3 regions of the Paenibacillus sp. YSY-4.3 genome follow, and region 2 is predicted to be linked to each of the others. Evidence: riboswitches for the same ligand, from Rfam matches in the RefSeq annotation. Region 2 holds a riboswitch; each other region holds the start of a gene.

Region 1 (7,509 bases), on a different contig from region 2:
ATGTGCTGTGCATTAGATTGGTCAACGATACTTATTTGGCAAACATATAGTGTTCTTACAGCTTTGATTTCGTCGGCATTATTAGCAGCAAGCATTACATGGTTTGTATACACTCAACGATAAATGCCTCGCTCCGAAAATAAGCATTTCATTCGTTCGCTTATTGAAAAAACGCGAAGATTTATTTTAATGAGTGAACAATATCAGCAAAAAGGAAGTGCCAGGGCACCCCCTATTTTTAGCCGTCACTTATGGTATGGTTCACCGTATCATCTATAGAGCGAAAGCTGATAACACAGTGAATTGTTAGCTATTATAGTACAATTGTTATTGTTTTTCAAAGCTATTCTTTTGTTATCCAATGAATGGCGCAATACCAAACTTTAAGGTGGTGTTCGATCCATGACTGTTACGAACAGCAAGGCAAAAGCGATGGGGATGTTTCTCAAATCACGCAGAGAGCGGCTTTCTCCGGAGGATGCGGGCTTGGAGTTCACGAGCGGGCAGCGGAAGACGCCTGGATTACGTCGCGAAGAAGTCGCCGTACTAGCAGGTGTAAGCGTCACCTACTATACATGGCTTGAACAAGGACGGGATCTGACCCCTTCCAGAGATGTGATCGACTGCATCGCCCAAGCTCTCCGATTATCTCCCGCAGAGAAAAGTCATTTATATCAGTTATGGAACCCTCATGCATCCGAGACGCCTCTTGCGACACGAGCTGTCGTGGATCCACAGATACAGCAGATTATCGATCAGCTGGCGTTCCCTTCTCATATCACGAATGAGAGGACCGAAGTGCTCGCTTGGAACAAGGCAGCCCAGGAGATGTTCTTCGACTTTGCCTCTATTCCTGTCCAAGAACGCTATTTTATTCGTTTGTTATTCGAAGATACGGAAATGCGCAGTCGTATTGTGAATATAGAACATCTTATTAAGAACAACGCCGAATTCGAACGAATCTGGAAACAGTACGATGTTCAACTAAAAAAAGTAAACCGGATATTTCTACAGCCCCCCGGTGTCTATCAATCTTATGACATCCAATCATTGGTTAATCTAACTGATAGCCCGGATATCCACATTTGCATTTACACACCAATTACGGATGATCCAGCTGCAGACTGTTAGTATTTTTACTAGTAAGAACGTTGTGTGGCTGCCTCAATAAGGATCGATTAGAGTAGGTTTATATTCGAAACATCCTAAACCAGAAATGAGGGAGCCTATGTTGCAGCAAAGAAAATTAGGGAACGAAGGACTTGAAGTGTCAGCCCTCGGCCTCGGAACGATGATGATGCCTGATAACGATGAATCCGTGCATACTATTCAGGGAGCACTGGATATGGGCGTGACGATGTTCGATACGGCCGACCTTTATGGGACGGAATATCTGCTAGGGCGGTTCGGTGAAAATGAGAAGTTTGTCGGACGTGCCCTTAAAGGCCGGCGCGATAAGGCCGTTATTGCAACCAAATTCGGCATCACGCACGGGCAAGGACCGAAAGGAGACCCCGCCTACATTAAGAAATCCGTTGATGCCAGCCTCTACAGCCTGGGACTAGATTACATTGATCTCTATTACCAGCATCGCCCTGATCCGAATACTCCCATTGAAGAAACGGTCGGCACGATGGCTGACCTCGTTAAGCAAGGGAAGATCCGATATATTGGCTTGTCTGAGGCGCCAACCGATATCATCCGACGTGCTCATGCGGTACATCCGATTACCGCAGTCGAAACCGAATATTCCCTTTGGAGCAGGGAACTGGAGGATGAAATCCTCCCACTTCTTAAGGAGCTGCGTATCGGCCTAGTCCCTTACAGCCCGCTTGGCCGCGGCTTCCTAACCGGCCAGATCAAGAAATTCAAGGATTTACCGGAAGACGACTATAGGCGCTATTACCCACGGTTTCAAGGCGAGAACTTCGCCAAGAATGTTGAGGTCGTCTCTCTAATCGAGAGAATGGCCTCCAATAAAGGCTGTACTCCCGCCCAATTGAGTCTGGCCTGGCTCCTGGCACAAGGCGAACAGATCGTGCCGATTCCGGGAACGAAACGATTGGATCGTGTGCAAGAGAACCTCGGCGCGCTGCAAGTGAAGCTGACAGCCGAAGATTTGGCAGAGATTGAACGTATCTCTCCCAAAGGCGTGGCCGCAGGCAACCGCTTCGGCGCCTTCTGATAAAGCACTCGGCCTTCCTATATCAGACTTTAGCCGTACGGGTAACCCTCCGTACGGCTAAAGTTAATTTATTAGTGTAATACTTAATTCTAAATCCAATCATTAAAATAATCTGCTACAAACCGAATCTCGCTCAGGGCTCAAGCATCCGATCAATGCACTCCGTTGATGTTCGCGGTGCACCATTCCGACGAAATGATGGAGAGTTTGATGAGATCCGCCAGCTCTATGGGGTGATTGGTTGTATAGTCTTTTAACTTTCAATCCCTACTAATTGCGTCATAAGTTGTGGTACGGGGGTTACAGCGTAACATAGTAACGGCAAAATCAATGGCAGACTATAGCAAAAAGCTATGCCTCTATATAGTTTTTAAGTATTTACCAATAGCAGCTTCCACGCTCTATAATGAAACCAACATACCACATAAGGAGCTGTTATAATTGAAAACATCCATCATCGGTTATCCGCGAGTTGGCGCGCTTAGAGAGCTTAAATTCGCATCCGAAAAATACTTCAAAGGCGTACTTCCCGTCGAAGAACTGCAACAAACGGCAGCTCAGCTTAGATCGGCAAACTGGAAGCTTCAACAGGAGAACGGCATCGATTTCATTCCGTCCAACGATTTTTCCTTCTACGACGGACTGCTCGACACAGCTTGCTTGCTTGGGATCATTCCGCAAAGATACCAAGCGCTCGGCCTAAGCCCGCTGGAGACGTATTTCGCAATGGCGAGAGGATATCAAGGCGACAAAGGCGACGTTAAAGCGCTGGCGATGAAAAAATGGTTCAACACGAACTACCACTATATGGTGCCAGAAATCGACGATACAACAAGCATCCGTTTAGCCGGATCGAAGCTGTTCGACGAATTTACGGAAGCAAAACAGCTCGGCATCGCAACCAAGCCTGTGCTGATCGGAGCATTCACCCTGCTCAAGCTCGCGAGATTCACCGGCTCGAAGAAAGCAAAGGATTTCGTGCCTGCGGTTGTCGAAGCTTATACGGCTCTCCTGAACCAATTGAACACGCTGGGCGCAGCATGGCTTCAACTGGATGAGCCTGCATTGGTAACGGATTTGACTGCGGAAGATATCGCGCTGTTCACGGAGCTTTATAACGGTATCCTGTCCGCCAAAGGAAGCATAAAAGTTGTCGCGCAAACGTATTTTGGAGACGTTCGCGACTGCTATCAGGTGCTTCAAGCGCTGCCGTTCGACGGAATCGGCATCGACTTCGTCGAGGGCAAGCAGTCTTTGGACCTCGTGCGCAAGCATGGCTTCGCAAGCGATAAGGTGCTGTTCGCCGGTGTAATTAATGGCAAGAACATCTGGAAAAACCAATACAAGCAGACGATTGCCCTCGTTTGCGAGATCGGCAAGCATGCAGACCAAGTCGTGCTCGGCACTTCATGCTCGCTGCTTCATGTCCCATACACGATTAAGAACGAAACGAAGCTGACGGCGGCGAATAAGCAATATTTCGCGTTCGCGGAAGAAAAGCTGCGCGAGCTTGCAGAACTTAAGTCGATTCTGGAGCAAGCGAGCCCTGAAGCCTCTGCTTTTTACACGGAGAATGAGAAGCTATTCAGTGCTTCGCGCCTCACGAACGACAACTCGGTACAGAAGAGAGTGGCGGAGTTGACGGACGCCGACTTCACGAGATTGCCTGCGTTCGCTGAGCGTGAAGCCATTCAGAAAGCGAAGTTCAATCTGCCGCTGCTGCCTACGACGACGATCGGCTCGTTTCCGCAAACGGCTGAAGTCCGCGCTAACCGTTCAGCCTTTAAGAAAGGCAACATCACCGAGGAACAGTACAAGCAATTCAACTTTGAGCGGATCGCGGAGTGCATCGCACAGCAGGAGGAAATCGGAATTGACGTCATTGTCCATGGCGAATACGAACGCAATGATATGGTCGAATACTTTGGCGAATGCCTGGATGGCTTTATTTTCACAGAGAACGCCTGGGTGCAGTCTTACGGAACGCGCTGCGTAAAACCGCCAATCGTATGGGGCGACATTAGCCGCAACAAGCCGATTACGGTAGAATATTCGGCATTCGCGAAGAGCCGTACTAACAAACTGGTCAAAGGCATGCTGACGGGTCCGGTAACGATCCTGAACTGGTCGTTCCCTCGCGAAGATATCAGCCTGAAGGAAAGCGCTCTTCAGATCGGTCTTGCCATTCGTGACGAAGTACTCGATCTCGAAGCCAACGGCATTGAGATTATCCAGATCGACGAAGCTGCATTAAGAGAGAAGCTTCCATTGCGTCATTCGGACTGGCAGAGCGAGTACTTGAGCTGGGCGATTCCTGCCTTCAGACTTGTACACAGCGGAGTTAAAGCCGAAACGCAAATTCATACCCATATGTGCTACAGCCAGTTCAGCGACATCATTCGCGATATCGATGCGATGGACGCCGATGTCATTACGTTCGAAGCGTCGCGTTCGGATCTAGCCATCATCGATGCAATTAACGAATGCGGCTTCCGTACTGAAGTCGGCCCCGGCGTATACGACATTCATTCGCCTCGAATTCCTAGCGTCGACGAGCTTAAAGAAACGCTGGGCCACATGCTCGACAAGATCGAAGTCTCCAAGCTATGGGTTAACCCGGACTGCGGACTTAAAACTCGCGGTGTTACGGAAACGTGGGCCAGCTTGGAAAACCTTGTCCAAGCAGCCAAAGAAGTAAGAGCAACGCTATAATAACGTACAAGAGGATGGGCTCAGTCGAGCTCATCCTCTTGGTCTATGATCGGGTAGCCGAATTCCGTAATGACGGTTTTGAGCTTCATCAAATAGGCGGCAGCCAGCTGGCTCAAGCTCGCCTTTTGATTCACGATGTAACCTACCTTTATGTTCTCGTCCGTACGAAGTCGTACAGATTTGATTTGTTCCCCGTTCAGATCCTTATTCAGTACGCCTGAGCTAATCGTATAGCCATTAAGCCCGATCAACAGGTTGAATAACGTGGCACGGTCACTGACCAGTATTTTCTTCTTGTACGTTCGCGTGCTGAGTATTTCCTCCGCGAAGTAAAAGGAATTATATTCACCTTGCTCAAAGGCCAAACACGGGAAGTCATCCAAATCCTCGATGTCCAGCAGCGACTTAGAGGCAAGTGGATGCTCCTCACTGATAAATACGTGCGCTTCCGCTTGGAACAGCGGATGAAATCGCAGATCGTTGTCCTTTAATATCTTTTGAATCACCTTTCGGTTGAATTCGCTGATATAAATGATTCCGAGCTCACTTCTCATATTCCGTACGTCTTCGATAATCTCGTGGGTACGCGTTTCGCGTAGCGTGCACTCGTACTCATCCACTTTAAGCTCCTTCAGCAGTCCGACGAAAGCCTGCACTGAGAAGGCATAATGCTGTGTTGAGATCGAGAACAGCTTCTTCGAAGGCTTACGATTCATGTACCGCTGCTCGAGAAGCTCAGCTTGCTCTACGACTTGCCTAGCGTAAGATAGGAACTCCGCTCCGTCGCTGGATAGCACGATTCCCTTGGACGATCGAAGGAAAATCTCAATACCTGCTTCCATCTCGATTTCTTTCACCGCATTGGATAAGCTCGGCTGCGAAATAAACAGCCTCTTTGCCGCTTCGCTTATCGAGCCGCAATTCACGATAGTCAGAATATATTTCAATTGTTGTAAGGTCATTGGAATACCCCCTTCACTAATCATCTTCTGCACGCCACGAGACTTTTCCCGCTGACTAGCCTAATGAAGCAATTTGCTCACCCATAACGGCATAGTGGTACACGTCTTAACGTGTTGTGTCTGCTAGCAACAATAAAAGGCGTCTTCCCTGTGAAAAACATAGGGAAAGACGCCTGCATAATCGTATATTATGACGGTTCATCTAACACCTTCCTATCTCCCGTAGGTACAGCAGTGCTGTCAGAACAGGCAGGTCTCCTGGCTCCGGAATCGTCACTCGGCAGCGGCCTTCCCAATCCATGTAGATCAGTGGCCGGTTGAGCTGCCTGCTCCTCCGTTACAGTGGCGGGACCGCGTCGGTATTGCACCGAACTTCCCTTTTAAGTCAGAACGACAAGCACGTCGCCGATCAGACACCTGTTCTCAATTATGCAATTTATACAAAGTTAATGATACCTACATCTTACTCGACAATTAACGATAAAAACAAGAGCAGCAGATGGCGATCAAAAGACCGCGCTGTATCGTAAAAATAAAAAAATCCGCGTTTTAACGCGGACTCGCAACGATATATCTTCATGCGCACTACTTGCGGGTCGTTCGCAGTTCCTATTCCTCATCTTCATGTTCGCATTCGACTTCAGTGAACTGATTTAACGGAAACAGAGTAGGAACCCTCCGGCCTGGCATCTTGATAAACTCGACAAAGTTTCTTCCAACACGGATGAGTCTCCCGTGAAGCTCACCGATGTCTTCTGCGGTAGCCGTCAAATCAAATGGCTTTGTCTTTTTAACAAGTTGGTTAAGGACAATAAAGAAGGAGGTTTGGGCACACCGTGAAAATTGGCGAGGCAACCCGTTTTACGCTGGCTAAATGGGTCCGGGGCCCAAAATTAGTTTTGCCCCGACACCCCAATTTTCGCCGTCACTTATGATACGGTTCTCCGTGCTACCTCTTGAGCCTGGGTCCGACAGTAAGTCAGTTCATTGGAGGGTTCGGCAAGAACTTGTGGCGGCGAGAAATTAGTAAATCTTATGTTGGCATCCCCACTAAGCGAAAAGATTGATTAAGTTGCCATCAGGGTCTTGCACGATCACGTAGCGTTATAACAAGCGACATGCGATAGTAGGCATTGTAGCAGCTCCGGTCTACTACGGCCAATGCCTCCTCAGGTCCAAGCCCAAAAGAATCCGTCGCGGTCCCAAGCAATTCTGCCGCCGTGGAGTTTGCGGAAAGCCTTCTTCACTTCTTTAGACAGCGATGTATTTCCATTCTCATTCACGAATACGAATTGTTCGCCGAAATGGGTCTTCACATATTCAATCGCATCGGTCTGGTATAGCGTTCCCGTAGACCTGATTTCCTTGACCATCCATTCAGCCACTTCCTGTGCGGTTACTTCCATAGGATTATTCTCCTTTCTACTCGCTTGCTGTCACAACTATAGCAATCCTCACTCAGCTTCTCATATTCTACTTCCGAGAGCTTATTCTTAAAAGTTTCATGAAATAGATAGAGTGAGGAAGACATAGGCATTTCCCTTGTTTTAAAATACATTTTTCCACTATGCGAAAAGGGAAGATTCATCTAATACTCTTCATTCTAGGATTCTAAGTTTTCTTCAAAGTCTTCAATATATTTTACCAAAA
Region 2 (7,509 bases):
TGCATGATGGAGAATTGCCCGGGCGAGGTTTCGATCGTGACCTGCTTCAAAACGTTCAGCCGGATAAGCTCGTCTTTCGGCGAAACTTCCTTATGTTTGGAGGCCAGTTCCATCCGCGACCTGAGGCGTTCCATCGTGATAGCTAAACGTTCGGCAATGATCGGTTTGACAATATAATCCAAGGCATTCAGTTCGAATGCTTTAACGGCATGCTCATTATAGGCAGTCACAAATACGATATGAATGTCCGGCTTCTTCTCCAAGATTTGTTCCGCCAGCTCGATCCCGTTGATTTCAGGCAGGCTGATATCGAGGAAAATAACGTCTACGTGCTGCTGCAAAATTTGCTCTTTACCTACGAAAGGATTGGTATACTTGCCCAGAACTTCTACTTTATCAAGCTTAATCAGCTGACGCTCCAAATAGTCCAAGGCGAGTCTTTCATCATCTACCAAGATTACCTTCATCGTAATATGCTCCTTCGACAACATTGCTTAAGGCTTTGACTTCCTTGATAACTTGACGGTAAATGCAGTCCGATCCCCATCGCTGTCCGCAAAGATTTCACCTTGATGAAGATCGACGATGTGTTTAGCGATAGCTAGACCAATGCCGGAGCCTCCCGTGTTCGTAGCACGCGACTTCTCAACCCGGTAGAACCGGTCGAACAGGTGTGGAAGATCGGCTTTCGGAATCGGCTCGCCGTAGTTAATCACTTCGGTAATCACTTGATCTCCTTCCACTCTGCCGCGGATATCGATATATTTCCCGTCACTGCCATAGCGGATCGCATTGGCGATCAAATTCTCATATACCCTTCGCAGCTTGTCGCCATCGGCAATAACCAAGAGCTGCTGCTCTCCGAAGCAGAGCCGGCACTCCATGTTGCTCTCCTGCAGCTGCCAGCCGAAATGCGCCGAAATTTGATGGAGCATTTCCACCAAATTGATCCGGCTTTTGTACAGCTTCATTTCTTTGTTCTGCAATCTTGTAAACTCAAACAAGTCCTGAAGCAACTGCTTCAGGCGCAGCGATTCTTCATAGGCCATACCGACGTAATAACGAAGCTCTACCTCATCCTTGTACCTATCCTGTTCAATCAATCCCAAATATCCGGTAATCGAGGTCAGCGGCGTGCGCAAATCATGAGATACGTTCGTAATAAGCTCATTCTTCGTCTGCTCCGCCCGTCTCTCCTCCTCCATAGACGTTCGCAAGCGATCGACCATCCGGTTGATGTCCGTCGCCAGCTGCCCTAACTTTCCGACATTCTCAATAGGGATTTTATGTGTGGTCCCCTCCTCGATACGGTGGACCTCTTCGATCAGAAGCGCCAAATACTTCTCCTCATGACGGCGAATACTTCGCCGGTAGAAATAGAGTGCAAAGAGAAGCAGGATCGGAACGCCTGTAATATAATAAGCATCAGGATAGCCGATATTCCGGTTAATCCAGCTAAGGACAAACCCAATGGTTACCGACGGGAATAGGACGTAGAACAGCTTCGCTACCAGCACTAAAATAAGTAAGGCAGCGATGGAAGTAACGACAGTCCATAGCAGCCACGTCAGAAATCTGAGGCTAGCTTTCAATTTTGTAGCCAACCCCCCATACGGTGCGAATCAACTTTTCGCCGTCCATTTCTTTCTCCAGCTTATCCCTCAGCCGGCTGATATGAACGGTGACCGAGTTGTTGCTCTCGAAATACTTGTCCTTCCAAATTAGCTCGAATATCTCCTCCGAACCGAATACCCGCCCAGGATGACTGGCCAGCAGGAACAATATATTGAATTCGATCGGTGTCAGCTTGACTGCCCGGCCATCGACCGTTGCCGTATGTGTCTCCTTGTCGATTTGCAGGGAACCCAAATTAATAATGTGATCCTGCGGAGGCTGTGCAGGCTGCATGCTGTATGAGGAGCGGCGCAGCAGCGATTTGATCCGGGCAATCAGCTCTAGGGGGTTGAACGGCTTCACCATATAATCGTCAGCCCCGGTCATAAGGCCCGTTATTTTGTCCATATCCCCGTCCTTGGCGCTCAGCATCAATATCGGCGTCGTTCGCGTCTCCCTAATTTTCATGCAAACAGTAATTCCGTCCATGCCCGGCATCATGATGTCCAGGATAACCAGATCTATGGGGTCACTCTCCACAATGTCAAGGGCCTCCGGTCCATTGTCTGCCTTAAATACCGAATAGCCTTCATTCAGTAAATATATCTCGATCAGCTTCGCGATCTTCTCATCATCATCTACAATTAAAATTTGTTTGCTCATCCAATAATCCATCCTTTGGGGTGATTATTCTAAAGATAGGTTAGTTCTATCATACCATGACCCAATCGCCTAATATGAATAACTTTCTGATTATCTTAAAAACGGACGGATCTATTGGAAAGTTACAGGCACTACAAATTTTCTACTTCAACGCTAACGACATGATCGATTTGACGTACGAAATGGTATATTTCAGGCGTGTATTCGCGTTCGGAGGCCGAGATTACCATATCAATACGCTGCCGCCCTTCCTCCAAATCCTTTATTTTCAAACGGCGTATGCGATGGCGGTTCCATTTCGCAGCCGTTCCCTTCTCATCCTTGCCCTCAATAATGCGGATCAGGTTCGTGACATTGCCTTGATCCTCCATCACGATTTTGACGGAAACGTCGCGTTGATTCAATTTATAAGGGCCGAGCCACTTGATCATATAAGGGATGAAGTTCACCGCCAAAATGAGCAGCACGACCGCCAGCGCCGCCTCAAGATAAAATCCGGCACCGATGGCGATTCCAATGCCTGATGCCGCCCAGATCATCGCTGCTGACGTAAGCCCGGAAATTCCCTCATTGCTTCTCCGTAAAATAACCCCGGCACCCAAAAAACCGATGCCGCTAACGATTTGCGCTGCTAATCGCATCGGATCCATATTCGGATGATCGGGGCCGGCGAATTTGGCAAACGATTGAATCGATACGATGGTCACCAGACAGCTGGCAATACAAATGACCATGCTCGTCTTAATGCCCAGCGGTTTCTGCTTTAGCTGACGGTCGATGCCGATGAACAAGCCGAACAGAAGCGCGATAAACAGCTTCATTATAATTTCCCATTCCATTAACATTCTTGATCTCCTCCTGCGTATAGAGTGAGTATAAGTGGAACTGCCATGTTTATGCAATCAAAATAAGACTACCCCTCAGGTTATCTTATAACCTATTCAGGGTAGCCTTATTGTTTACTATTATTATAAAGATCAGCGGATTACTTGGCGCCGATTAGCGACTCTTTAGCGCGGTATTGATTTGCGGCCAGGACCATGTTCTTCAACGATTTCACGGTCTCATCCACTCCCCGCGTCTTCAGGCCGCAGTCCGGATTGATCCAGAACAGCTCAGGATCAAGCACTTGAAGCGCACGGTCGATCATGGAGGTCATCTCCTCAACCGACGGTACCCGCGGACTGTGAATATCATATACGCCTAAGCCGATGCCCAGATCGTACGTGTGCTCTTCAAAGCTATGAACTAGTTCGCCATGGCTGCGCGAAGTTTCAATGGAGATGACATCCGCATCCAGGGCGCGAATGGAATCGATGATATCATGGAACTCGCAATAGCACATATGGGTATGGATTTGCGTCGTATCCCGCACAGTCGAAGTTGTGACGCGGAACGCTTTGACGGACCAGTCCAGATACCCCGCCCAGTCTTGGCGCTTCAGCGGCAAGCCTTCGCGCAGCGCAGGTTCGTCAACCTGAATCATTTCAACCCCTGCCTGCTCCAGCGCCTCTACCTCTTTACGCAGGGCTAGCGCGATTTGATAAGCGACTTGCTCACGTGATAAATCGCTGCGCACGAAGGACCAATTCAGAATCGTGATTGGCCCAGTCAGCATTCCCTTGACCGGCTTGTTCGTAAGAGACTGCGCATATTCCGTCTCCTTCACCGTCATCGGCTGGTCGAAATCGACATCCCCATATATAACCGGCGGCTTCACGCAGCGCGTTCCGTAGGATTGAACCCAGCCGCCATTCGTAAAGGCGAATCCCGGCAGCTTCTCGCCGAAGAATTCCACCATGTCCGTACGCTCAAATTCGCCGTGTACGAGCACGTCGATGCCGATTTCCTCCTGAAGAGAAATCCATTGCTGAATATGCTCATTAATGAATGCATCATATTGCTCCTGGCTCCATTCTCCCTTACGCCATTTCTGACGGGCGGAGCGAACCTCTGCCGTCTGCGGGAAGCTGCCGATTGTCGTTGTCGGAAGCAGCGGCAAATGCCATTTTTCTTTTTGCTTCTTGCGGCGAGTTGCGAACTCGCTTGCTCGCGTTGCCGGCTCGGCGGCGATCTTCTCTACCGCTGCCGCTACGTTTGCCCGGTTGCGTGCGGGATCCTGGGCTAGATTATCAAGCGCGAGGCGATTGCTTTCGAATATACTCTTCACACTGTCAATGCCTTTATTAACCGCAGCGCTCAATGCCACGACCTCATCCAGCTTCTCTTCGGCAAAGGACAAAGCGTCGCGAAGCACCGTCACCAGCGCCTGCTCCTGCTTAGCCGACACCGGTACATGCAGAAGACTGCAGGACGGCTGCACGATTACCTCGGCACCGGAAGTAAGTTCCAGGATCTCCTTCAGTTGCTGCTCCTGGCGATACAAATCCGTGCGCCATATATTGCGGCCATCGACGATTCCCGCTCCCAGCGTCTTGCCTGCCGGGAATCCAAACTTGCGAAGGGCAGCCAGGTTGCCGTCTGCGCCATGAATGAAGTCAAGGCCGATGCCTGCTACAGGCAAGGATACGACTTCCTCATAACGGTCAACCGCTTCGAAATATGTCTGCAGTAGAACGGAAATTTCCGGAGCCTCGCGCTGAATCGTTTCGTAAATGTTTCTAACCCGCGTCATATCCTCGGCGGATACAGAGGTCACCAAGGACGGTTCATCCACTTGAACCCAGGTTACGCCTTCAGCAACCAGCTCTTTAAGCACTTGAACATATAGCGGCAGCAGCTGCTCCACCCAATGATCCCACTCTGTTGCTTCATTAAACCCTTTTGACAGCTTGAGGAAAGAATACAGCCCGATCAGCACGGGTCTTCCTTCGATGCCCAGCTGCTCTTTCGCTTCCTGGTAAGCAGCCAGCGGACGGTTTGTCGTTAGCTGCGGTTTTCTGCTCCCAAGCTCCGGAACAATATAATGATAGTTCGTGTTGAACCATTTCGTCATTTCACTCGCCGGCGCTTCTTTATTCCCCCGGGCAATCGCATAGTACGTATCAAGCGATACCTCTCCGCCGCTATAGGAGAACCGCTCCGGAACAAGTCCGAACATAACAGCCATATCGAGGACATGGTCATAGTACGTAAAATCGCCTACAGGGATAATTTCGATGCCCTGATCCCGCTGCTGCCGCAAATTATGAAGCCGGATCTCCGTCAACTGCTCGTGCAGTTGCTGCTCGTTCAGCTTGCCAGACCAGTAGGCTTCAATCGCTTTCTTCCATTCCCGTTGCCCGCCGATTCTCGGATAACCTAAATTTCCGCTTTTTACCGTATGACTCATTAATAATTCCTCCCCAGTGTATGTGTCTTTCCAATAACAAAAAGGGCCCCCTATAGCTGGAATGGCTAAAGAGGACCTCGTCATGCTGCGCGATGGTTCAAATCTTTAACACCTCCCTATCTCCCGTAGGTACAGCAGTGTTGACAGAACAGGCAGGTCTCCTGGCTTCAGAATCACAACTGGACAGCTGCCTTCCCGATGACGGATCATCAGTGGCATGAACGCTTCCAGCTCCTCTGTTACAGTGGCGGGACCGCGCCGGCATTGCACCGGACTTCCCTTTTAAGCTTCAATCGACGGCGATTAAAGCACCTGTTCCCAAAATATTCGGTTATAAATATAAAATTTATGTTACTTCATGTTGTCAAATAATACAATACAAATCGGATTAGTCCTTGAATAAAAATGCAATAATTATGCACAAAAATCAATAATTATCAGCAACGGCCTTATTCAGCATGCCAATGCAGCGGTCTAAGTCGATCTTTACCTGCTTCTTATATAGCTCTGCCTTCTCATGCCCTTCATCGGTGAAATGATAGAGCACAATTTCCTGGAAATCTACGCTGGGATCATTCCCTTTCAGATGCTTTGTACGGTACAGTACCCCCTCCTGTACCAACTCATGAAGGGCCCGATAAATTTCGCTCTGCGGGGGAACATAGCCGAACGGCTTGAATTCCTCCTTCAACTCTTCGAGCATTTGGTAGCCGTAGCCCCTTCTCTGCTCAACCATCGAAATCAAATAGAGCTTAATGTAAGCTCGCTGTGCAATCATAAAAGCCATCGTCCCGCCTCCTGCTCTTTCCTAAAGTATAGAATAGCTATGAATTTTTCACAACAGCTGTCTATATTGCTCTTTATTACATATACATAGTTTACTAAGTACGTAGAAATGAGTAGGATTTGCAGATAGGAGCAAGAGAGGTTTTTGGGCTTTATTGTTGTGAATTTTTCATATATTGAAATATGATCATTAGAAGTTAACGTTCGACCCAGCCTTGCTCCAAAGCGTATCTCGTCAATTGCACACGATTTTCCAAATGCAATTTTTGCAATATATTTTTCAAGTGGTTTTTGACCGTTTGATCGGAAATTTGCAGCTCCTTAGCGATTTCCCGGTTGGTCATCCCTTTGGCGACCCAATCCAAAATCTCGCGCTCCCGGCTCGTAAGCGGGTGATCATCACTTTTATTTTTCTTCGATAGCGGAAATTCCTGAAGAATCCGAAAAGCCAGCTCGCTGGACAGCGGAGCTTCATCGCTAGCGACCGCCCGTAAATATTGCAGCCAGGTGCCCGGCTCCAAGTTCTTCAACAAATAGCCCTGTGCTCCTTGCTTCAGCGCTTCAAACAGATGAGCCGCATCATCGGAGACGGTAATCAACACGATTTTGACATAAGGATACTTCAGCTTGATCTCCCTCGTCGTTTCCAAACCGTCTTTCCCCGGCATATGAATATCCATCAAAATAAGATCGGGCATCCACAGCTCCGTCTGCAGCAGGGCTTCGTCTCCATTCTCGGCATACCCGATTATTTCAAAGCTGTCGTCATCCGATAATATTTCGCCGATGGCCTCTCGGGCATGGGGATGATCGTCAACGACTAACACTCTTACCTTCATAGCCCCAATCTCCTTCATGAAAATGATATATGTGGTTTTGCTGGCATACTCCACCGAATATACGCCATAGGCCTTGGGCCTGGCAAGCCTTTGCGGCAAAGTAAAAAGCAGGGCGAAAACAATCGCCCCGCTAACCCTGCCTGGTATTCTGACCTTTCCCGTTTCTTACTTCATCAACTCCATGATTTCATCTTTGATCGATTCGGATTGCGGCCCGAACACGATCTGCACCGCGCCTTGACCCAGCCGGATGATTCCCGCAGCGCCCAGCTGCTTCAATGCCGCGTCATGGACGAACTTATCGTCTTTGACAAT
Region 3 (7,509 bases), 870 kb from region 2:
CAAATTGGCGATATGGATCAAGTTGATCAGACGGTCTACCATGCAAAAATTTGGCCGGGCTTGAAGCTGTGCCGGAAGGAGCGGCATATTTTGCTGGAAGCGCCGAAACCGATGGATGGCTTAGGCAGTGCGGTATATGGCGGCGGAATGCATTCGCTTGAGCGGTTTGTGAATATATACGTGGACAGGTTCTATCACTGTGAAGATCCGGTGCGGGATATCCGGAGTTTGCTAGGCGAATGGGGATATCCTGAGCAGGGAACGGCCGGACTCCTCACGGCGGTGCAGTTGAAGCATGCGGCGGTCTTCGAGGAGCAGGGAACCGATTTCGGCGTGCTGTGCTGCGTGACGGCGGGCGTATCCAACGCGGCCCGGGCCGGCGTGCAGCGTACGACGTTCCCCGCCTCTTGGACGCCGGGCACGATCAACATTATGCTCGTCGTCGACGGCAAAATGACCCCCGCGGCCATGGTTAACGCCGTCATCACGGCGACGGAGGCGAAGGCGGCCGCGCTAAGCGATCTCGGCGTGCGCGACGCCGAGAACGGCATGATCGCAACCGGCACGACGACGGATGCGGTCATGCTGGGCGTCAGTCAGCGGGCCAAGTGGCCGCTGCTGCACGCCTACGCGGGAACGGCGACCGACCTGGGCGGCGTTATAGGCCGCCTAGTGTACGACGCGGTTCGCGAATCTTTGGCCGCGGCCGGAGGGCCGAAATGACGGCCGCGTGGTGGGTGCTGCCGGTCGCGTACGCGCTCGACCGGCTGCTTGGCGATCCGCGCTGGCTTCCCCATCCCGTCGTCGGGATGGGGAAGGCGATTAGCGCGATCGAGGCGGCAATTCGCCGCCTGGTTAAGCCCCGCGCCTACCGGGCCGCGGGGCTGCTGCTGCCGCTGCTTGTCGCGGGCGGCAGCTTTGCCGTGACCTGGGCCGTGCTGCGTTTGCTGGCCCAGGTCAGCCCGTGGCTCGCCGCGCTGGCGGAAGCCGCGCTGATCGCCACGACCATCGCGGCCAAGGGGCTGCGCGATGCCGGCATGGAGGTGTGCGGCCAATTGCGCCGCGGGGATATGCCGGCCGCGCGGCGCGCGCTCGGCATGATCGTCGGGCGCGACACCGCACATCTCCCTGAGCCGGAAGTGGCACGCGGAGCGGTGGAGACGGTCGCCGAGAATATCGTCGACGCCGTCATCTCGCCGCTCTTCTTCGCGCTGCTGGGCGGCGCGCCGCTAGCGATGGCTTACCGCGCCGTCAACACCCTCGATTCGATGGTCGGCTATAAGAACGAGAAATACATGGATCTCGGCTGGGCGTCGGCCCGGCTTGACGATATTGCGAATTATATTCCTGCGCGCTTTACGGCCCTGCTGCTGATTGTTGCAGCCTGGCTCCTGCGCTTTAATGCCAAGGGCGCTGCCGCCATGGTGCGGCGGGATGCTTCGTCCCATCCGAGCCCGAACAGCGGGTACCCGGAATCGGCCGTCGCCGGCGCGCTCGGCGTTCGCCTGGGCGGTGAGAATTCTTATCACGGAGTGGTGTCATTTCGTGCGTATATGGGGGACAAGACCCGTGACCTGGAGGCAGACGACATTCCAAAAACGAGCCGAATGCTGTTTGTGGTTTCGGATATGTTCGTGCTGCTAGGAACTGTGTTGGGGCTGGCATTAACGGGCGGGTTTTAGTTCCCGATCGATATAGTTAAAAGCTGATCGGGAGGCGGAATGGGTGAATAAGCAAAAGAGTTACGATGCTGAGCTGTGGCTAGTCCGCCATGGACGTACTAATTGGAATCGGGAGCGGCGTTATCAGGGGCATTCGGATGTTGCTCTATTGGACGACGAAGCGTCTGGACTGAAGGGGCTGGAACGTGAACTTGATGGCGTTTCTTTCTCGTCGATATATTGCAGCGACCTGCTGCGCTGTCGTCAGACTCTGGCGAGGGTTAGGCCAGATCTTACCGGGAGGGCTGTGTTCGATACGCGCCTGCGGGAGATGAACTTCGGGCAATGGGAAGGGCTGACGTACGAAATGCTTAAGGAAGATCCGCTTTATCGTGCCTGGATCAATGATCCGGCATCGGTAACTCCACCTGGTGGAGAAGCATGGGATGACTTTCACCGGCGGGTAAGCCATATCTATGAGGAGTGGGTAAGCCTGGAAAAGCGCAATCATCATCCAGATGATAACATGGAGCAGCGAATTCTCGCGGTCACCCATGGGGGTGTCGTCGCGCTCGTTTCCTCTTTGCTGCAGCCTGGAGCGGGGTTTTGGGATACGGCTATCGAAGCTGGAGGCGTATTGAAACTTAGGATCGAAGAGAGAACTGCACACTGATTAGCGCAATCAGGAGTACTATGACTAAGCACGTCGCAATAGCATAAGGCGAAGCCTTTGAGCGGATAAAATGATTTAAAGCTAATTTTTACGCATCAATATCGATGAAGGAAGTGATGGGCTTGCCAGAAACAAAAACGGGAACATCTGCGCCGCTGGCGATTAGTGTGCTGGATCTGGTTCCCTGTTTACCCGGGCATTCGGATGAAGAGGCGTTAAGACAAGCTGTGTCCTTGGCACAGCATGCCGAAAAGTGGGATTATTTCCGTTATTGGACGGCTGAGCATCATGATATGCCCGGGCTGGCCTGTTCTTCGCCCGAGGTGCTGCTGGCCCATGTCGGTGCAAAGACAGAGCGGATTCGCCTCGGTTCAGGGGCCGTACTGCTGCCTCACTACAGCCCGTTGAAAGTAGCGGAGTGGTTCCGGCTGCTGGCTGCTTTATATCCCGGCAGGGTGGATCTGGGATTAGGGCGTGCTCCGGGAGGAGAAGCGCACACCGTCATGGCTCTTAGCGGCAATTTTCTAGCACGGGTTGCTGAGCTGCCAAAGACGATTTCCTCGCTGCTGGAGCTGCTCCAGGACGCTTACAAATATGAGGGACATGCCGTAACCGCACGGCCGCAGCCGCAAATCGAACCGGCGGTCTGGATGCTTGGAACTAATAAGAAAAGCGCGGAATATGCGGCTAAATTCGGAACGGGTTATGTTTTTGGACAGTTTATGGGCGAGTATGACGGCGCAGATACATTGGCCTCCTATCGAGACGGTTTTATCCCCTCTCCGCTGCAAAGCTCGCCGAAGACGATGCTGGCCGTCAGCGTGATCTGTGCAGCGGCGGAAAGTGAGGCTGCGCACTGGGTGCAGGTGCTCGATGAGAAGGCAAGACAAACGGGCCGAGGTACGTTCCGAAGCATAAGCGGTACGCCGCATAGCGTATATAAGCAGCTTAAGGATTTGCAGGGCGAATACGCAAATGACGAATTTCTGATCGTGTCCCCCATCCCGGACTACGCGGCAAGGCTGGAATGCTATAGACTGCTAGCCGAGGCGCTCAGGGAGCTCGACGGTGCTTGATGGAGCTTGATAGCGCACATTAATGACCCCCATATCGCTATATCACTGCAAAGGAAGCTTGACCCGAGCAAAAGGGCCGAAGTTAGTTAATGGTTGGAGGAAGAAACAATGTATATGGATAACAGCGGCCGTTACATTTACACTTACGCCTGTCATGAGAATGAGCGGCGGCTGTGTGAAATGGAGCTTGAGGCTATGTTTGGACAGCCGGCGGGTAAGGCGGGGTACGTGGAAACGGGCAGGCGGATCGATCCGAGCCGTAGTCCGTTTATTTCATTCCGGATAGATGTAATGTTTGAGGGATATGACTTGGATAGGCTGGCCTCGCAAGTGGCTGAGCTTGATCTTCAGGGCAAAACTTTTAAAGTTGTATGCATTAAGCTAGCCGGTATGCTCGGACGCAGCTACGAGGAGCAGCGTGAGATCGAGCGGCAGATCGGTGGTCGGATTCGCGGCAAAGCGGATATGCGCAGTCCCGAGGTGACGTTCGGCCTAATGTCTGTTGATGGACGCTGGCTGCTTGGAATATGCCATGAGGCAGAGTCCGTTTGGCTGCATCATAAGAGCAAGCCGCGCAATTATTCTACGGGACTGAGCACGGCTGTCGCCAGGGCTTTGGTGAATATCGCGGTGCCCGAGCCGCACGCCGTCAAGGTGATCGACCCTTGCTGCGGGATGGGGAATGTGCTGATCGAGGCGTTATCGATGGGGATCGATATCGTAGGCCGGGATATTAACCCGCTAGCGGTTCGGGGAGCTAGAATCAATTTGCGCCATTTCGGATACGGCGATGATCGGGTCAGCCTGGGCGATTTAAATGAAATAGGCGGGCTTTACGATGCGGCCATCGTGGACATGCCGTACAATTTATGCTCCGTACTGTCTCCCGAGGAGCGGGGGGAAATGCTGGGCAGCATAAGAAGGTTTAGCCAAAGGGCAGTCATCGTCTCCACGGAACAGTTGGAGGAAGAGATTGTTTGCGCTGGCTTTCGCATTTGCGATTACGGGACGGTCAGCAAAAGTTCTTTTGTCAGACACATTTGGGTATGCGAGCCGGGTGGAGAGGGATGAATGATTGTCATCCGCGCGATTTTCCCCTATAATCCAATACAGATGAAGATGTATGAATGCCTAGAATCAAGTGGAAAAACCGTAGGTCCCAAAGCGGCGCTTATCCATAAGCCTCCGCCACGGGTTAATAGGGAAGCCGGTGTAATTCCGGCACGGTCCCGCCACTGTAAACAGGGATGAAGCTCATTTATGCCACTGTCGTTCGTTGAACTGCTGCTTTGCCTGACCATTAAGGTACGGCAGGAAGGAGAACGCGAAGATGGGAAGGCGAGCCGAATCGGCAACCTGGAGTCAGGAGACCTGCCTATGGGAATGAAGAGACGGTCCTTCGAGGAAAGGATAACGTTCTGCTTAAAGAACTATGCTCCGGACAAGCTGGATGCTTGAGCCGTACATGGCCTTGTAGACGTAGCCCGATCCTGAACGGATGGGGCTTTTTTCTGTCCTTCTGCTATTTTTCATTTTGAGCGGGCGTTTCATGTATAAACTATACACCTTGTAAGGAGAGAGAGATTCATGAACAAGTTTAGAAAGTTCTGGGGGATTTGGCTGCTAGCGATCATGCTCGTCGTAATGGCTGGCTGCGGCAAGGATGTGGCGGGGACGAACAATGCGAATGCACCTGCGCAGCAGGAGCAGAACGCTCAAACGGGACAAGGAGAGCAGGCGGATTCGCAGAAAACGAGTTATCCGCTAACGGTGAAGGATGTAACAGGAGCGGACTTTACTTTTGAAGCTGCGCCGCAAAGGATCGTTTCGCTGGCTCCATCGGAGACGGAAGGATTGTTCGCGCTTAGCCTTGATGAGCAAATCGTAGGGGTGTCCGATGTCGACGATTATCCTGAAGCGGTGAAGGACAAGCCGCGTATGGGCGGGTTCCAGGTAAACGTTGAGGCGGTCATTGCCGCCAAGCCGGATTTGGTGCTGGCCGGCAATTTGATTGATCCGGCAACCGTAAAAAGTCTTAGCGATCTCGGAATCAAGGTTTATCAATCGAATCCGACAAATCTGGACGAAACTCTGGCCAATATTAGAACCGTAGGGGAAATTACAGACCGGCAGAAAGAAGCAGCGGAAGTCGTCGCTCAAATGGAGAAAGAACGCGACATGGTGTTGGATGCTGTTAAATCCTTGACTTCAGATCAGAAGAAGAAAGTCTATATCGAGTTTTCGCCAGGCTGGACCGTTGGGAAAGGCGTGTTTATGGACGAATTGATTACGCTGGCCGGAGGAGAGAACGTGGCTTCTGATCTGGAAGGCTGGAACGAAATCAACGAAGAGAACATCATTAAGGCGAACCCGGACGTTATTCTGTTTGCCAAAAATGTCGTCGACGAGAACAACAAGACGATCGGCGACATGATCAAGGCCCGCGGCGGCTGGGATCAAATCACAGCTGTGAAGGAAGACCGCGTCATCGGCTTGGACGATAACCTGCTCAGCCGTCCTGGACCGCGCGTAACCCAGGGATTACTTGAAATGGCGCAGGCTATTTATCCGGAATTGATCCAGCAATGAGGAATAAATTGGCGGGATACGGAGGAGCGGGCTTGATGCTTCTGGCTGTTACGCTGCTGGTCTGCATCGGCGTTGGCTCCGTCTTTCTGCCGACCGGCCAGATTATCGGCATCTTGCTTCACCGCCTGCCTTGGATCGGCAGCATGATTACGCCGGACTGGGATGTCTCGGCAGAGCAAATCGTATTGCAGGTTCGGCTGCCGCGCGTTCTGCTTGGCATGCTGGTCGGTGCTTCTTTGGCGGTGGCGGGGGCCGCATTTCAGGGCGTGCTGCGCAATCCGCTGGCTGATCCATTTACTTTAGGCGTGTCATCAGGAGCGGCAGTTGGCGCGGCCACGCTGATTTTCTTCGGTTGGCAGTTTTCTTTAATCGGCGTGTTTACATTGCCGGTCATAGCGTTTATAACGGGGGCAAGCACGCTGCTTGTTGTGATGTGGCTGGCCAGGGAAAACGGGAAAATCCCGATTGAAAGCCTGATTTTGTCGGGCGTGGTCATGCAGTCTTTCCTCGGCGCGATCGTTTCATTTCTGACGGCGATGTCGAAAAAGACAGTTAACGAAATACTGTACTGGACAATGGGAAGTCTCAGTTTGCGCGGATGGTCGTATACGATCATCCTTTTCCCGTATTTGGTCATTGGCTTGCTGTTCCTATGGAGCCAGGCGCGAAGCTTGAATCTGCTTGCGCTTGGTGAGCGTCAGGCAGCCCATTCCGGACTGAATGTCGACCGCACGAAGCTCTTGGTTCTACTTGTGGCAACGCTTATGAGTGCGGCGGCTGTATCCGTATCTGGAGTAATTGGATTTGTCGGGTTGGTTATCCCGCATATGATACGGCTGATGACGGGCCCGGACTACCGGTTGATTATTCCGCTCTCCGCGCTTGGCGGTGGAATATTCATGATGTGGAGCGACCTTGCCGCTCGGACGGTGCTGGCCCCAACGGAGATACCTCTGGGCGTGGTCACGGCCTTTGTCGGCGCTCCTTTCTTTGCTTATCTGCTATACCGGAATAAGAAGCGGAGAATGGAGGAGTTGCAATGATCGAAGTTCAAGGCATAGGAAAATCCTACGGACGCCAGACGGTGCTGAAGGGGATCGACTGGCAGGTGCAGCGGGGCGATTTCTGGGGAATTATCGGGCCTAACGGCAGCGGAAAGACGACGCTGCTGAATGTGCTGTCAGGCATAGAGAGTCCTGAGACGGGGGAGGTAACGCTGGATGGCAGGCCGCTGACTGCCTATGGGCGCAAGGCTCTGTCAAGGAAGCTCGCCGTGCTTCAGCAGGATGGCTTGCCGCCGATGGCTTTTCCGGTGCGGCAGGTGCTGGAAATGGGGAGGTTCCCTTTTCAGAATTGGCGCGGGAAGGAAGAAGGCGGCGGTGCGGAGGCCTTGCTCAATGAAATTATAAGCCGTCTGGATTTGCAAGGGCTGGAAAACAAGCCGCTGCATGTGCTTAGCGGCGGGCAGAGGCAGCGGGTTGCCCTCGGTAAAGTGATGGCGCAGCAGCCG

Evidence for each region. A riboswitch is a leader RNA that binds a small molecule or an ion and turns the genes downstream of it on or off. The one in region 2 is predicted to bind cobalamin.
Region 1: another riboswitch for cobalamin. It lies ahead of ACYUJT_RS14675 (LysR family transcriptional regulator); the one in region 2 lies ahead of metE (5-methyltetrahydropteroyltriglutamate--homocysteine S-methyltransferase).
Region 3: another riboswitch for cobalamin. It lies ahead of ACYUJT_RS01370 (ABC transporter substrate-binding protein); the one in region 2 lies ahead of metE (5-methyltetrahydropteroyltriglutamate--homocysteine S-methyltransferase).

The regions. Positions count from the first base shown of each region.
Region 1 is NZ_BAABMC010000004.1:70,056-77,564, reverse strand. Features, by position in the region: gene ACYUJT_RS14695 (serine hydrolase domain-containing protein) at 1-123, shown strand, start outside; gene ACYUJT_RS14690 (helix-turn-helix transcriptional regulator) at 403-1,131, shown strand; gene ACYUJT_RS14685 (aldo/keto reductase) at 1,232-2,185, shown strand; gene metE (5-methyltetrahydropteroyltriglutamate--homocysteine S-methyltransferase) at 2,627-4,897, shown strand; gene ACYUJT_RS14675 (LysR family transcriptional regulator) at 4,918-5,859, opposite strand; cobalamin riboswitch at 6,091-6,295, opposite strand; gene ACYUJT_RS14670 (DUF6953 family protein) at 7,029-7,265, opposite strand.
Region 2 is NZ_BAABMC010000001.1:1,169,981-1,177,489, reverse strand. Features, by position in the region: gene ACYUJT_RS05550 (response regulator) at 1-467, opposite strand, end outside; gene ACYUJT_RS05545 (sensor histidine kinase) at 495-1,592, opposite strand; gene ACYUJT_RS05540 (response regulator transcription factor) at 1,582-2,277, opposite strand; gene ACYUJT_RS05535 (MgtC/SapB family protein) at 2,409-3,122, opposite strand; gene metE (5-methyltetrahydropteroyltriglutamate--homocysteine S-methyltransferase) at 3,263-5,569, opposite strand; cobalamin riboswitch at 5,704-5,900, opposite strand; gene ACYUJT_RS05525 (helix-turn-helix transcriptional regulator) at 5,997-6,356, opposite strand; gene ACYUJT_RS05520 (response regulator) at 6,553-7,194, opposite strand; gene ACYUJT_RS05515 (PTS transporter subunit EIIC) at 7,360-7,509, opposite strand, start outside.
Region 3 is NZ_BAABMC010000001.1:300,081-307,589, forward strand. Features, by position in the region: gene ACYUJT_RS01345 (adenosylcobinamide amidohydrolase) at 1-723, shown strand, start outside; gene cbiB (adenosylcobinamide-phosphate synthase CbiB) at 720-1,682, shown strand; gene ACYUJT_RS01355 (histidine phosphatase family protein) at 1,726-2,334, shown strand; gene ACYUJT_RS01360 (MsnO8 family LLM class oxidoreductase) at 2,439-3,410, shown strand; gene ACYUJT_RS01365 (TRM11 family SAM-dependent methyltransferase) at 3,519-4,481, shown strand; cobalamin riboswitch at 4,548-4,803, shown strand; gene ACYUJT_RS01370 (ABC transporter substrate-binding protein) at 4,998-5,999, shown strand; gene ACYUJT_RS01375 (FecCD family ABC transporter permease) at 5,996-7,042, shown strand; gene ACYUJT_RS01380 (ABC transporter ATP-binding protein) at 7,039-7,509, shown strand, end outside.